Linked DNA regions of Prochlorococcus marinus XMU1404. The protein of the gene in region 1 binds, or shares a complex with, the protein of each later gene. Links are inferred from orthologs where the notes say so. Each region holds a gene or a part of one and is shown in the gene's direction. Other genes may lie near its edges. The genes, in order: uvrB and HA144_RS01580.

Region 1 (8,117 bases):
GCCAGATACAACTTTTTTAAAAGAAAATCAAAGAAGAATAAAAGGAATGATTGTCACTCACGGTCATGAAGATCATATTGGAGGTATTTCTCATCATCTAAAGCATTTTAATATTCCGATTATTTATGGCCCAAGACTTGCAATGTCAATGCTTAGAGGAAAAATGGAGGAAGCAGGGGTATCTGATAGAACAACTATACAGACAGTCAATCCAAGAGATGTTGTAAAAGTTGGACAACATTTTTCTGTTGAATTTATTCGAAATACTCATTCTATTTGCGATAGTTTTTCTTTAGCAGTTACAACACCTGTTGGCACAATTATTTTCACGGGAGATTTTAAGTTTGATCATATGCCAGTAGATGGAGAGCAATTTGATATTGAAAGAATGGTGCATTACGGAGAGAAGGGCGTTTTATGCATGTTCAGTGATTCCACTAATGCTGAAGTTCCAGGGTTTTGTCCTTCAGAGAAGACTATTTATCCCTCTTTAGAAAAACATATTGCGGATGCAAAAGAGCGAGTTATCCTTACCACTTTTGCTAGTTCTGTTCATAGAGTGACCATGATCTTAGAGTTGGCCATGAAACATGGAAGAAAGGTCGGTTTATTAGGTAGATCGATGATAAATGTTATTGCTAAGGCGAGAGATATTGGTTACATGAAATGCCCAGATGACTTGTTTGTTCCTATCAAGCAAATTAGAGATTTGCCAGATAGAGAGACCTTATTATTAATGACTGGAAGTCAAGGAGAACCCTTGGCAGCGTTAAGCAGAATATCTCGTGGTGAACATCAGCATGTTCGTCTCAAGACTACTGATACTGTAATATTTTCAGCCAGTCCAATACCTGGCAATACTATTTCTGTTGTTAATACAATAGATAGATTAATGAAACTCGGAGCAAAGGTTGTTTATGGAAAGGGTGAGAATATTCATGTTTCTGGTCATGGTTTTCAAGAAGATCAAAAGTTAATGTTGGCACTCGCAAAACCTAAGTTTTTTGTTCCTGTTCATGGAGAACATAGAATGCTTGTTTGTCATGGCAAGAGTGCACAAACTATGGGGGTTCCAAAGGACAATATTTTAATTATTGAAAATGGAGATGTAGTTGAGTTAACTCCTAATTCTATTCAAAAAGGTGATCCTGTAAAAGCTGGTGTTGAACTGCTTGATAACTCACGAAATGGGATAGTAGATGCTCGAGTATTAAAGGAAAGGCAGCAATTAGCTGGGGATGGTGTAGTAACTGTTTTAGCTCCTATCAGTACAGATGGGAAGATGGTTGCGCCTCCCAGAGTTAATTTAAGAGGAGTTGTTACTACTGCAGAGCCAAGAAAAATGTCTATGTGGACAGAACGAGAAATAAGCTGGGTCTTAGAAAATAGATGGAAACAATTATCCAGACAAACTGGGCCGAATAATTTTGAAGTAGATTGGATTGGTGTACAAAGAGAAATTGAAAATGGTTTATCGAGAAGAATGAGAAGAGAATTACAAGTTGAACCACTTATTTTGTGTCTAGTTCAACCTGCTCCAAGTGGAACTCGTGCTTATATTCCAAAGATTACCGAAGAGCAAAATTTTTCCAATAGAAATAGAAATAATAATAATTTCCATAAGAAATCAAACAATAACCAACCGAATATTTCAAATAACCAACAAAATACTCAAAAAAGTCCAAAAGTTTCTCAGAATCCTTCGGCTGAGACTCCTACAGAAGATTCATTTGAAGGTAGAACAAGAAGAAGAAGATCTACTGTCACATCTTAACTTTTTTCAAAATTTATATAGTTTTTATTCCAAACAATTTTTAAAAACTCTTGCAAGTTAATTTGACCTTTATTTTTTTCAAAAATTGAAGTTGCTAATTTTGTCAGATTTTTAGAACTACATTGCTTTGCAGATATTTCTTTTAAAAATCTATTTAAGATTGTGCACCTCGCTTCAATACACATACTATTTAAGAGACTCCTTTTGATACCTTTTACATCTTTACAATATAGGTATGCTAGTTCACTAAGATCATTACGTTCATTATTGTATTTGTTCATTTTTTGGGAAAAATTATTTATCCTTTCAGAACAACCAGGATAGATAACCTCCAAGGTAGGAATAATTTTTTTTCTTACTAAATTTCTTTTTAATTTAAGATCTGAATTTGTGGGATCTTCCCAGACTGGGATTTTCATATCATTACAAAATTGTTTCGTATCTTCTCTACTGAAAATTAATATTGGCCTTATTAAGAAAATTTGATTTTCTAGTAATCTTTTGCTTTCAATATTACTTAGACCGGCAAAATTGCTCCCTCTACATAAATTGAGGATAAACGTTTCTGCGTTATCACTACTCGTGTGACCAGTTAACAAATATATATTATGTTTTTCCTGGTTTTTATTTAATAAAGTTTTGGCTCTTTCACATAATTTTTTATATCTCCATTCTCGAGCTTTTTCTTCTGAAGAAATATTTTCTTTATTTGCTTGATCAAAGGAGAATGAAATATTTTTATCTTTGCAATAACTTTTTAATTCAAGAGCATAAACCGAGGATTTTTCGTGCCACTGATGATCACCATGCCAAACACTAATAGACCAATTATGCAATTTTTTTAGGTCATTAATTAGGGTTAATAAGGTCATTGAGTCTTGTCCTCCAGAAACACTTATTAAAATATTCGATCCTTTAGGAATTAATATTTGTTTGGTAAGAATCTCCTTATGAAGCTGATGATGCCATGAGGACCAATTTTTCTGAGTTAATTTTTTATCAGACATTTTGTGTTGCTCAGATAATATTTTTTAAAAAATGCACTGTTTTACTAAAACAATGTCACAATCGGGTAATAAATTCATTAAGTAAATGAGTCTGATTAATCTTTTGCCACAAAAAATCAAAGAAGAGTTAAGAAGCAAATCTTTACTCAAAGTTATTTCAGGATTGAATAATTTCGATGTTCAATCTGTGAAAAAAATTGTTGAAGCTGCTTCATTAGGAGGTGCAGATCTTGTCGATATTGCTTGTAAACCTGAACTCGTTGATTTAGCACTTAAGAATTCAACACTACCCGTTTGTGTTAGTTCAGTAGTGCCTCGATCTTTTCAAGATTCTGTAAACGCAGGAGCATCATTAATTGAGATAGGAAATTACGATACTTTTTATGAAAAAGGAATTAATTTTTCAGATAAAAAAGTTTTAAACATTACAAAAGAGACGAGGGATTTTTTGCCTAATGTTCCTTTATCAGTAACTGTTCCTCATAATATGCCTATTGATAAACAAGTTGATCTTGCTTTAAAACTAGTGGAAGAAGGTGTTGATATTATTCAAACAGAAGGTGGCACCAGTTCTAATCCTTACTCTCCAGGAATTCAAGGCTTTTTTGAAAAATCAGTACCAACTCTTGCAGCTACTTATGCTATTCATCAAGAATTTAAGAAACAATCTTTGAATATACCAATCATGAGTGCTTCTGGATTAAGCCAAGTAACTTGTCCACTAGCAATAGCCTCTGGAGCGTCAGCAGTTGGAGTTGGATCTGAAGTTAATAAATTAGATGATTTAATATCAATGATTGCGGTTGTTAGGGGCTTAAAAGAATCTTTGACAAATTCAATAATTGGAGAAAAAATTTCTTAGTATATTAATATCCTTTAGCTACTAGCTTGATGAATAACTATAAGCTTCAAGCTCCTTACGAACCAAATGGAGATCAACCAGAAGCTATTAAAAAATTAGTTAAAGGAGTAAATACTGGTAAAGAGTTTCAGACTCTTTTAGGAGCTACTGGGACTGGTAAAACATTTACCATTGCTAATGTAATTCAACAAACAGGAAGACCAGCGCTTGTATTAGCCCATAACAAAACGTTAGCTGCACAACTATGTAATGAGTTAAGGGAATTTTTCCCAAAAAATGCTGTTGAGTACTTCATTTCTTACTACGATTATTATCAACCTGAAGCTTATGTACCTGTAAGTGATACTTACATAGCTAAAACTGCTTCAATTAATGAAGAAATAGATATGCTTAGGCATTCTGCAACACGCTCATTATTTGAAAGAAAAGATGTAATTGTTGTAGCGTCAATAAGTTGTATTTATGGTCTTGGTATACCTAGTGAGTATTTAAAAGCTGCAGTTAAATTTGAAGTTGGAAAATCAATAAATCTACGTTCTTCTTTAAGGTCTCTCGTTGAAAATCAATATACTAGAAATGATATTGAAATTACTAGAGGTAGATTCAGAATTAAAGGTGATGTTTTAGAAATCGGCCCAGCTTATGAAGATAGATTAATAAGAATCGAATTATTTGGTGATGAAGTCGAGGCTATTAGATATGTTGACCCTACTACAGGAGAAATACTTGAAAGTTTGGAACAAGTTAGCGTTTACCCAGCGAAGCATTTTGTGACTCCAAAAGAAAGACTTGAGAGTGCAATAAGTGCAATTAGAAGTGAATTAAAAACTCAACTCGATAAATTTACATACGAAGGAAAATTATTAGAGGCTCAACGTCTAGAACAACGCACAAAATATGATTTAGAAATGCTTAAAGAGGTTGGTTATTGTAATGGAGTTGAGAATTATGCTCGTCATTTATCAGGCAGGGAGGAAGGTTCACCTCCAGAATGCTTAATAGATTACTTTCCTAAAGATTGGTTGTTGGTAGTTGATGAGAGTCATGTAACATGTCCTCAACTTCATGCTATGTACAACGGTGATCAATCTAGAAAAAAAGTTTTAATAGATCATGGTTTTAGATTGCCAAGTGCTGCAGATAATAGGCCTTTAAAATGTGAAGAATTTTGGGAAAAATCAAAACAGACATTATTTATAAGTGCAACTCCCGGTCAATGGGAATTAGATCAATGTGATGGTGAATTTATTGAGCAAGTTATAAGACCAACTGGAGTATTAGATCCTGTAATTGATGTAAGACCTAGTGAAGGCCAAATAGAAGATCTGTTATCTGAAATAAGAATTAGAGCTGAAAAGAATCAAAGAGTGCTAGTGACAACACTTACTAAGAGAATGGCTGAAGATCTAACTGATTTTTTATCTGAAAATAAAGTAAGAGTTAGATATTTGCATTCCGAAATCCATTCAATTGAAAGAATTGAAATTATTCAAGACCTTAGGATGGGCGAATATGATGTTTTGGTAGGAGTAAATTTATTAAGAGAGGGACTAGATCTTCCTGAAGTATCCTTAGTTGCCATTTTAGATGCTGATAAAGAAGGTTTTCTGAGGGCAGAAAGGTCATTAATTCAAACAATAGGAAGAGCTGCAAGACATGTTGAAGGCGTTGCTTTGCTTTATGCAGATAACTTCACAGATTCAATGAAAAGAGCAATATCTGAAACTGAAAGAAGAAGAACTATTCAAAAAAAATATAACAAAGTCAATGGTATTACCCCTAAACCTGCAGGCAAAAAAATAGAAAATTCAATATTATCTTTTCTAGAGCTTTCCAGAAAATTAGATGCTGGTGGTTTATCTAAAGATTTAATAAATATAGTTAATAACAAAACTGACTTAATTCTCAATTCCAGCGATAATCAATGTTTGCTCGAAGAATTGCCTGACTTAATAGAAAAGTTAGAAATTAAAATGAAAGATGCTGCAAAAGAGTTAAATTTTGAAGAAGCAGCAAATTTGAGGGATAGAATAAAAAAATTAAGACAAAAATTGGCTAGAAATAATTAAAAAGAACTTATTTTTCTAATTCGAAATGATTATGAATGGCATTAACTGCTTTGTCACAATCTTTTTCTAAGACAATACAAGAAGTCCTAATTTCACTAGTGGCAATCATTTCAATATTGATATTTTGGTCAGCCAATGCTCTAAATATTTTTCCAGCCGTTCCAACCTTAAATGCCATTCCCGCTCCTACAGTACTAACTTTGGCTATGGCAGGGCCATCTTCAATGTATGATCCGGGTAATTTTTTTGTTAAGACATCAAAAACTAAATTAGCTTTTTCTCTATCTTGCTTATTCATTGTAAGACTAATATCTTTAGTTTTTAAATAGGAAATTCTCTCAGACTGCACGATAGTATCGAAAAGTAAGTTATTTTCAGCTAATGCTAAACATATCGATGCTGCTACACCTGGACGATCAGGCAGTTTTCGAAAACTTACTTGAACTTGGTTTTTATCTAATGCAATTCCTCTTACTTCAGGTTGATCTTGTTTTTCGTTAATTGGATTAATAAATATTTGTGTATCGGATAACTTAAATTTCTCAGCAACAAATCTAATAGCTTTTGGAATATTATTGATTTCAATCACGCAGCTGACTTTAATTTCACTAGTAGCTATTAACCTGACATTTATATTCGCTTGAGATAAAGTATCAAATAAATCAGCTGAAACACTAGGTCTACCCATAATGCCTGCTCCTTGAATACTTAATTTAGTCATGTTTGTTTTTAGATTATATTCTCCTCCTAATTGACTAGTTATAAGTTCGCATTGTTCTGCAGTCTTTTTAACTTCTAATTCACTAACAGTAAATGTAATATCGTTATTATTTCCATCATTTGTAGCTTGTATGATTAAATCTACATTAATACTTGCTTCTGAAAGTTTTTCAAATATTTGTGCAGCAATCCCAGGCCTATCAGGAATATTTGAGAGACTGAATACTGCTTGGTTTTCTAAAACTTCAAGACTATTGACTGTTTGTGTTAATTCTAAGCTTCCTCTTTTTAGCGGGAGAGGTTGGATTTGACTTTCTAGGAAAGTCCCACTTGAGTTACTTTGGCTTGATTTGACACACAATTTAATTCCATAATTGCGAGCAATTTCTACTGCTCTTGGATGTAGAACTGAAGCACCGACACTTGCAAGTTCAAGCATTTCCTCACAGCTAATTTCATCTAAGAGTTTTGCATTAGGAACAATTCTTGGATCAGTAGTAAGAACCCCTGGAACGTCTGTATAAATTTCGCAAGTCTCAGCTCCTAATGCTGTTGATAAAGCTACTGCGGAAGTATCTGAACCACCTCTACCCAAAGTTGTAATTTCCATTGAACCCGTATGGCTTAATGAAGTCCCTTGAAATCCAGCCACTACAACTACAAAACCCTGATTTATATAATTTTGGATTCTTTCTGTTTTAATATCCAGAATTCTCGCTTTCCCATGAATTGATTCAGTAATAATTCCAACCTGGCTTCCGGTCATTGAAATTGCAGGTATTCCGTATTCGTTTAATGCCATTGCGAGAAGAGCTATGGTTACTTGCTCTCCAGTTGAAAGAAGCATATCCAATTCTCTTCGATTAGGATTTTTACTAATTGATTCTGCTAGACAATTTAAATCATCTGTAGTTTGCCCCATTGCAGAGACAACTACGACAATTTCATTTCCTGCTTCTTTACTTTGACAAATGCTACTTGCAATACTTTTAATTTTTTTAATATCACCGACAGAAGTACCGCCAAATTTTTTTACTAGTAAAGCCATATTTAAATCATAATGTAAATTCTTAAACTTATAATTTGGTTAACTTAAATTAATTAAATTCTCTGTAAAAACATTTATAGGATTATTACCTTGTTTTAGTAATGATTCAATATCTAATAAGTTACTCATTAAATTAATTAAATATTTTTGCGATACATTTTTGACTTTTTTTCGAATAAAAAAAATTCTTCTTGGATTAGAAATGCCTGCAAGATTACAAATCTTTTCTGCATTATCGTTTTCTGAATTAATTGCTAATTTTATAATGGTATGAATTCTTATTTGACTAATTAAACCTGCATTTAGTCTTAAAGCGGGTTCTCCTTTCTGTAAGGAATAATTTATTTCAATTAGGCTTTCATTAATATTTTTTTTTAAGAGAAGATCAATAATTTTGAAAATATTGGATTGATGATCACTAAAGATTTTTTTTACATCAATACTTTTAAGAAAAAGTTGTGAATTCGAATCACTTGATATTGCAGAAAGGTATGTTTTTGCTTTGGCTAATTCATTTATTAGTTTAAAGCTATCATTCCCAACAGAATCAATAATTAATTCAGCTGCATTTTTATCAATTTTGATATTCATCTCATTTGCTGCATCTTCTAAAAATCTTTTTTGTCCCTCATAGTCC
Region 2 (8,462 bases), on another replicon or contig:
GGAATTACAATACATAGAATAAACGGTGATTGGATATGCGGAGGAGCATCAAATGCGGGATGCGGTATCTTGTCTAAATTCTTTTCTGATTTAGAAATAAAGGAACTTAGTCGACAAATTAATCCATCGAAAAACACTTCTTTGAATCTTTTACCTCTTAATAGTAAAGGAGAAAGATTTCCTGTTAACAATTCTAATTTAGAGCCTATACTTGGTCCTAGACCAGTAAGCGACTCACTTTATTTACATGCATTATTTGAAGGGCTAGCTAGGATCGAATTAAAAGGATGGGAAAAACTAAGCGAACTAACAGGTTCTCTTCCAAAAAAAATTATCACTATTGGTGGAGGTTCACAAAACCCACAATGGAGAAAAATAAGAGAAAAAATTATCAATATACCAATAGTTTCATGTAAAAAAACTTCTTCATTTGGTACTGCCTTATTAGCGGTTAATGCAAAATAATAGTTTTTTGAATATTTGATGAAGATATAAAATTTTTAATAATAGGGTTTCACAAACTACACATCGTAATTTAAAGTATATAGGTTAGAGCCGGGATAGCTCAGTTGGTAGAGCAGGCGACTGAAAATCGCCGTGTCCCCAGTTCAAATCTGGGTCCTGGCACCTTTAAAACCCTGTCTTTGGCGGGGTTTTATATTTTCTAGGCATTTAGAAACTAAATTTTTTCTTTTATTTTTTTTTCAATTCTCAATTTTCAGTTTTCAACTCTGCAAACTTGACCAATAACACCCAAAATCAGTTTATCTCCATTTGGATCTTGCCAATCAGCTAAATCATTAAAATTAGTATTTACTTCATCTATAGATACATCAACGTCTCTAAATGATTTCTCAAAACAATTTATATCCATTGTATAGAGAATATCCTTAGTAATTTCACTTTTTGTTTTGGGAATAAATTTACTCAATACTCTCACAGAACCATCCTTATTTCTTTTAATACTTTGTCTATCCCACAACTGTTCTCCATATTCACTTTTAGGGACTCCAACCCATTCATGAGGCAAAGCATTTGCTTGTTTTATTGAAATACAAATTGAAACGATCATGGAAAGGACTAAACCAATGCTATTTCTGAAAAATATTAAATTAACTTTATTTTTAGAATCAACCATGAATACTTTTGAAATACAAAAATCTATTTTAAGGAGTAAATATAAGATTAAAAATTTGTAAAAATTTTTATTGATTAGTATTTCTATTATAGATACAATCAAATATTAAATTAAGAATTTTCTCCCAATAAATCTACTAGAAAATAATGAATAAAATACAGAAGCTACTTTCAATAGTTTTCTTTGTCGCGATATTGGTTGGATTAATCTATTTAGTACAAAACTATGGCATCGAACCCTTAAGGAGCAAAGTCGAGAGTATGGGCTTTTGGGCCCCTCTAGGAATATTTATACTTAGAGGAATAAGTATAATTCTTCCTGCCCTACCAAGTTCGGCTTACTCATTACTTGCTGGATCACTATTAGGTTTTCAGAAAGGTTACATAACCATTATTTTTTCTGATATAGTTTTTTGCCAAATAGCCTTTTTCATAGCAAGGTACTTTGGCCGCAAACCTGTTCGTCGTTTAGTCGGAACAAAAGCAATGAAAAAGATTGAAAGCTTTAATCAAAATCAATTAGAGGAAAATTTCTTTCTTATGACTGGTCTTTTGATGACTGGTCTTTTTGATTTTCTAAGCTATGCAATTGGAATTGGGGGAACTAGATGGAAAATATTCACTCCAGCTTTATTAATAAGTCTCTTAATCAGCGATTCCATTCTTGTAGCTGTTGGGGCCGGAGTTAGTCAGGGAGCTGGATTATTTCTTGGAATAGCACTTTTAGGTATGTTTGCTCTTGCTACCATATCAGGCCTATCAAAAAATCCACCTCAATGGTTCATTTATTTGCTTAGCTATATCAACGAATATTTATCTCGGTTTTTATACTCTTTAACTAAAGGCAGATCCCCTATATGGTTCATTTATTTGCTTAGCTATATCAACGAATATATATCTCGGTTTTTATACTCTTTAACCAAAGGCAAATCCCAAAATTATTAGAAATAAGCATTTACCAATCATAAAGACAAGATATAACATTTTTGCAAACATTAACTATATAAATAAGAATTCATGCAAGAATGTAAAACGACTGATTTTTAAAGTTATTAGATGACTCCATTTAGACCAACTTCATATGATCGCCCTGGAGAACAAATATCAACCACTCCTTCTGGATTAAAAGTAACTTCTGCGAAGAGATTAATGGTGGATTCAATGGTAAGAATGATTCAAAAAGCAGAAAATCATTCAGCAGAAGATAAACTTGACGAAGAATCTAACAACAATTAATCAATTTATCGATAAAAGTTTAGGAGAGTGGAAATCGATAAGAAGCTCTCATACTTTAGCTTTTCAGGAATTTGAAAACTCAACAAGTAAAATATATATAAAACATATCAACTCTAAAAATAAAAAAGTTATTGAAATTTTTAAAAATTACCAATATAGTACAAAATTAGAAAGCATAGCCATTTCTATAAAATGGCAAGCTATTAGTGATTGGGATGATGATGATTTGAGTGAGGGAGATGAAACAGTTTTGATATTTTTACCCAAGGATGAAAATTCAGGAATTGTTTTACGAAATAAAGGTTATACGGAATCTTTTATTTCATCATCGAATTATTTCGTTGACGAACAGAATAATTTACATATTAAAACTTTTTACAAGTCAACAGTTTCTGAAGAAAAAATTTCCTTTTTATCCGCTCACGTAAGATCCAGATTTTCTACTATAAGAAATCTTGGGAATAACTCAGTAATACAGACTTCCCATACTTCTGAAATAAGAAATTTAGCTAGTTTAAAAGATTAATTATTCTTTCAAATTGAAGCTCTGTATCAGAAATTAAATCAGGAAGGAAGCCTGTGTTTCCCTTCATATTATTAACTGTAGAATTTAAATCAGAGATTGTTGAATCTCGCATTAATTCAATAACCCTTCTTGCATTTCTTAAAGGTACCCCAAGAGCAAAATAAGTATTTTTAAGATCCCTCAAACAACTTTTTTCTAAAACTGATTCGTCATTAGAAATTAAAAGATAAGCAACAATCCTGAGGATTATTTCTCCATCTCTTAAACAAACGGACATCTTGTTAGTTGTATTTAAAGATATTTTTGAATTAACTGAATCTTGATTTTCGCAAATCATTGCTGTTACAGCGTCTGCTGCAATTGCATGTGAATTATTGGTAATTGAGCATATTGCATCTAATCTTGAGTTTGCACTATTAATGAAATCTTTTATATTGCTTAATTCATTTAATTTCTTATCAGTGGAAAATAGTGGATTATTCTTTAAAACTGACATTATTAAATTAAAAAAATTAAAGATTGAATCTCAGAATAGTACAAAGCAAGTAAAAAAAATAAAATTTTAAAATTAACGCAACGCTTCTTAATTAATAACTTCATTCCAAAGTGATAGTTGAAATAATTCAAATAAAAATTTTTTTTCCGCTAATATGAAACTACTTTTAACTAAAGTTTTGGATCAACAGGATTTAAAATTATCAAAGAAACTTATCTCCTCATATAAAAAGAGATTGGAAAAAGAAATTCTTAACCGAAGTATGAAATTAAGGATGCCTCAAAATAAATTTGAAGAAATAATTGATAATAACAATGAACTCATAAATTTAAAAAAAGCGTTAGAAGACCTTGAAACCGAATCTGAACCTCATAGCAAAGTCTGATTTTTGAAAACCCATCCAAAAGTGCCTCAAACCAACAATTTTCTTTTTCAATCTTTAAATAATGAGCAACTTCAAGCAGTAAGACATGTTTATGGGCCACTATTAGTTGTAGCAGGTGCTGGTAGCGGAAAAACTAAGGCTCTTACGCACAGAATTGCAAATCTTATTGAAAATAATTCTATAGATCCCTATAACATCCTCGCAGTCACTTTTACTAACAAAGCTGCTAAAGAAATGAAAGCAAGATTAGAGGTTCTTCTAGCCCAAGAATTAGCTTTTAATCAATTTGGTCAGCCTTGGACAACTCTCAAAGAAATTGATCAAAATCAATTAAGAACAAACGTTCACCAAGAGAGGCTTCAGAACCTTTGGATAGGTACTTTCCATTCTTTATTTTCAAGACTTCTGAGATACGATATTGAAAAATATACTGATCCAGAAGGCTTAACCTGGACAAAGCAATTTTCAATTTACGATGAAACAGATTCGCAAACATTAGTAAAAGAAATTATCAGTCAAGATATGAATCTTGACCCGAAAAGATATGATCCCAAAAAGATTAAAAGATTAATAAGTAATGCTAAAAATCAATGTTTAACTTCTAATGATCTTTTAGAAAAAGCAGATAATAATTTTGATAAAACAGTTGCAGAAGCCTACAAGAGATATAGAATTTCACTCTCAAAAAATAATTCTTTAGACTTTGATGATCTTCTACTTTTACCTGTTTTCTTATTGAGGCAAAATGATATAGTCAGAGATTACTGGCACAAAAGATTTAAACATATTTTAGTTGACGAATATCAAGATACAAATAGAACACAATATGAACTTATAAAATTAATTACGGCCGGAAATACTGAACCAAAAAAATTCTTTGATTGGGAAGATCGCTCAATTTTTGTAGTTGGGGATGCTGATCAAAGTATTTATAGTTTCAGAGCAGCTGATTTCAGAATTCTAATTGGTTTTCAAGAAGATTTTAAAACTTCTTTCAACGACGATAAAAAATCATCTTTAATTAAATTAGAAGAAAATTATAGGTCATCTTCTAATATCCTTGATGCTGCAAACTCACTAATTGAAAACAACTCTGAAAGAATTGACAAAGTTTTAAAGGCTACTAAAGAAAAAGGGGAACTTTTAACATTACTAAGCTGTGATGATGAAATTTCCGAGGCAGAAGCAATTACAAATAAAATTAAATCACTAAACAATAAAAATCAGAAACCAATATGGAAAAATTTTGCAATATTATATCGAACCAGAGCTCAGTCAAGAGTATTAGAAGAATCTCTTGTGAGGTGGCGCATTCCTTATACAATTTTCGGAGGATTGCGTTTTTATGATAGAAGAGAAATTAAAGATGCAATAGCATATTTGAAAGTTCTGGTTAATTCTTCAGATAACGTTAGTCTTTTACGAATCATAAATGTTCCTAGAAGAGGGATTGGTAAGACTACTATTCAAAAACTTAATGAACTATCTAATAGGTTAAATATCCCATTATGGGAGGTTCTTAATGATAAGCAAAGTCTTGAAGAAACAATAGGCCGATCATCAAAAGGAATTAATAAATTTACCGAAGTTATGAATGATCTACTGTGTTACTTAGAAAATTCAGGTCCTGCTCAACTACTTCAACTTATATTAGAAAAAAGTGGTTATTTGAGTGACTTACTCTCTAGCGGGACTGAAGAATCTGAAGATAGAAGAAATAACTTACAAGAACTAATTAATGCAGCTACTCAATATGAAGAAGAAACAGAAAGTGGAGATGTAGAGGGATTTCTTTCTACAGCAGCCTTAACAACTGATAATGATACGAAGAAAAATAATCCCAACTCTGTAACTCTCATGACTCTGCACAATAGTAAAGGTTTAGAATTTCAAAATGTTTTTATCACTGGGCTAGAACAAGGTCTCTTCCCAAGCCATAGATCAATTGATACTCCCTCACTTCTTGAAGAGGAAAGAAGATTATGCTATGTAGGTATTACTAGAGCTAAAGAAAGAGTTTTCTTAAGTCATGCCAGGGAAAGAAGATTATGGGGTGGAATGCGTGAAGCAACAATTCCTTCAATATTTCTTTCAGAAATACCTGAAGATTTAATGGATGGCGAATTACCACAAACTGGTGGTGCTTCAATTAGAAGAGATTGGCATCTTGATCGTTTAACTAGAGTGGATCGAAACAATCCAAATGAATTTGTTAACCAACCAATAAATGGAGTGAGGAAATTATATTCAGGGCCCAGTAAAGGAAAAAGCTGGATAGTTGGAGATAAGCTAATTCACTCAAAATTTGGGAAAGGTGAAATCATACATATTTTTGGGAGTGGGGAAAAAATATCTTTAGCAGTAAAATTTGGTGATAAAGGAAGTAAAATTCTAGATCCCAGATTAGCTCCAATTCGTTATGTAAGTTAAAACTCATGAACGATATCTCTGATTACATTCAAGGGGAATTAATTAAAACTCCTTTTAATCTATATAACCTAATTGCTAAATACATAGAATCTAATAACAAAACTAAAGTTGCTTTTGTTGGCGGTTATTTAAGAGATTTATTAATTAGTAAATTCCATAAAAAATCTTTTTCTAAACCTGTAGATATTGATCTTGTTATTGAAGGCTCCTCTATTTCTCTGGCAAAATTTATAAAAAAAAATATTGTAAATGTAGATTTATGTTTAATCAAGGAATTTAATTTATACAACACTGTAGAAATAAATATTAATGACTATAAAATTGATATTGCTTCTGCAAGAAAAGAAATTTATCCTTCCCCAGGCTTAAATCCCACAGTAAATAAAAGTACTATTGAGGAGGATCTTAAGAGGAGAGATTTCACTATAAATTCTATAGCCTTCGAGGTCTCGACAAGGAAAATCTATGATCTTTATGGAGGAATATCTGATATAAAAAGTAAAAGATTGAACTTACTTCACAGCAATAGTATTTCAGATGATCCAAGTAGATTAATTAGATGTGCAAAATATGCTTCAAGGTTAGGTTTCAATATTTCAAATAATTCTCTCAAACAATCTCAAAAAACAGTTAGACAATGGCCATGGAAAAGTTCAGAGACTAATCAGACAATGATTTACCCTCCTGCACTAGGCATACGGATAAGGATGGAACTAGCTGAAATATGCAAACACGATAATTTGACTAATGTAATTTCGATAATTCATAAATGGGAAGTTATCTCAATCTTAAATGAAAATATTAAAGTCGATAAAAGGTTTTTAAGAGGACTAAATTGGATTAAGAAGTTAAAGGGAAATCATATGCTTTACTTATTAAAAGATTCAGAAGATTTAGAAACAGCATGTCAAAGATTTTTAGTAAATAAAAGTGAGATAAAAATATTAGAAGATTATTTAAATATCAAAAAGATATTAAAAACAAACCAAAAAAATTTCAATAACTTTTCTCCTTCAAGTTGGGCAGAATTTATTGAGAATAGAAACCTTAATGATGAGACAGTCAAATTATTAATTTGTGATGGAGGACCTTACTGGCGTAAATTGTTTAAGTGGTTATTTATTTACAAATTCATAAAATCAAAAAAAGATGGAGAAACATTAAAAAAAGAAGGATGGGATCAAGGGAAGGAGATGGGAAAAGAAATCAAAAGATTAAGATATTTGGAAATTGACAAATTAAATAGAACTTAATTACATTTTTACAACTTCTCCAACCTTGTACCATTTATCCTTTAGAACATTTTCATATTTACTATTGCAACTAATCAACAAGGGGCCACATGTTTGAGGATCTAATAGTAATGATATTTTATCGTTAAAAGTCTCTTGATCTAATGAATTTTCGTTTAAAAAATTAATTATTCTTTTTTTCTTATTTACTTTATAAATTTTGTCAAAAATTTCTTTATTAGATTCAAAGAAAGTACTCTTAACATCTTTTCTTATTAAATCAAATACTCCAGGATAAGCTTTAAATGCAAATAAATCCAATATAACTTTTATTGGCTCAAGATTATTTCTTTGCCTATATAAATTAGATGATTCAACCATCTCTTTAAGATGTCCAATAAATCCATATCCAGTAATATCAGTCGCAGCATTGACTAATGATTCTTTAAATTGATTTTGAAAAAGATAAATTTCATCAATCAAATATTGCTGACTCTTTAGTAAATTATTAATTATTTCAGAAGAACTACCTAGCATATTAATATTTTGCATTTGACTGGCAAAGTAAATCCCAACGCCTAGAGGTCTAGACATCATGAGAATATCTCCATTATTCATTCCAGATTTAAGCCATGGTTTTACTCCATTTTTTAAAATACCTTGAACTGTTAAAGAAATATCTATTCCTAATGCATAAGGTTTATTTACTAAACTTCTTGCCTCGAAAGTATGGCCTCCAAGTAATTCACCTCCATGATCCTCAACTGTTGATTTAATACCTTGAAGGGATTGAGAAAAAAGGTAAATCTGATATTCCCTTTCAACTTTTGGTAATGAAATTAAAGCCTGAGCGGATGAAAGTTTTGCTCCGCATGCCCACAAATCTGAGAAAGCATGCAAAGTAGTAATTTTTGAATTAAGCCAAGGATCACTTACCAAAGCAGGAAATCCATCTACACTTTGCAAGATGATATCTTGACCATTTTGATATATCTCAACTGAATCTTCAGGTGATGAAGC

What was found.
Region 2: the proteins of uvrB (region 1) and HA144_RS01580 are in contact, whole or in part, in a crystal structure (PDB 7EGT), measured with the Thermus thermophilus proteins. The link is inferred for Prochlorococcus marinus XMU1404 from one-to-one orthologs. Residues at the interface, in WP_096411307.1 of Thermus thermophilus: Glu23, Leu25, Arg26, Asp27, Gly28, Glu29, Arg30, Phe31, Arg55, Glu326, Asp327, Phe328, Glu379, Ser382, Gln383, His398, Gly400, Arg401; in WP_096412145.1 of Thermus thermophilus: His654, Arg656, Phe657, Gln666, Asp668, Glu669, Lys680, Arg681, Leu682, Ser683, Lys685, Tyr686, Ala687.

Annotation. Positions count from the first base shown.
Region 1 is NZ_JAAORE010000003.1:505,259-513,375, reverse strand. The notes cover bases 3,309-6,192. They hold uvrB (excinuclease ABC subunit UvrB), read left to right. Parts: upstream 3,309-3,672; coding sequence 3,673-5,712; downstream 5,713-6,192. Other genes in these bases: HA144_RS09125 (aspartate kinase), read right to left, coding at 5,720-6,192; HA144_RS09135 (DUF561 domain-containing protein), read left to right, coding at 3,309-3,643. Outside these bases: HA144_RS09145 (ribonuclease J), read left to right, coding at 1-1,774; tRNA lysidine(34) synthetase TilS, read right to left, coding at 1,771-2,781; more of HA144_RS09135, read left to right, coding at 2,867-3,308; more of HA144_RS09125, read right to left, coding at 6,193-7,480; holA (DNA polymerase III subunit delta), read right to left, coding at 7,520-8,117. UniProt on the Escherichia coli protein: The UvrABC repair system catalyzes the recognition and processing of DNA lesions. A damage recognition complex composed of 2 UvrA and 2 UvrB subunits scans DNA for abnormalities.
Region 2 is NZ_JAAORE010000001.1:288,237-296,698, reverse strand. Bases 3,426-6,505 are described here. They hold HA144_RS01580 (UvrD-helicase domain-containing protein), read left to right. Parts: upstream 3,426-3,801; coding sequence 3,802-6,210; downstream 6,211-6,505. Other genes in these bases: HA144_RS01575 (CCA tRNA nucleotidyltransferase), read left to right, coding at 6,216-6,505; HA144_RS01585 (hypothetical protein), read left to right, coding at 3,550-3,780. In the rest of the region: HA144_RS01620 (FGGY-family carbohydrate kinase), read left to right, coding at 1-465; HA144_RS01610 (hypothetical protein), read right to left, coding at 719-1,138; HA144_RS01600 (hypothetical protein), read left to right, coding at 2,194-2,373; HA144_RS01595 (phycobiliprotein lyase), read left to right, coding at 2,348-2,899; HA144_RS01590 (R-phycoerythrin subunit beta), read right to left, coding at 2,883-3,395; more of HA144_RS01575, read left to right, coding at 6,506-7,463; selenide, water dikinase SelD, read right to left, coding at 7,464-8,462. UniProt on the Escherichia coli protein: A helicase with DNA-dependent ATPase activity. Unwinds DNA duplexes with 3'-5' polarity. Translocates on single-stranded DNA with 3'-5' polarity. Initiates unwinding more efficiently from a nicked substrate than double-stranded DNA.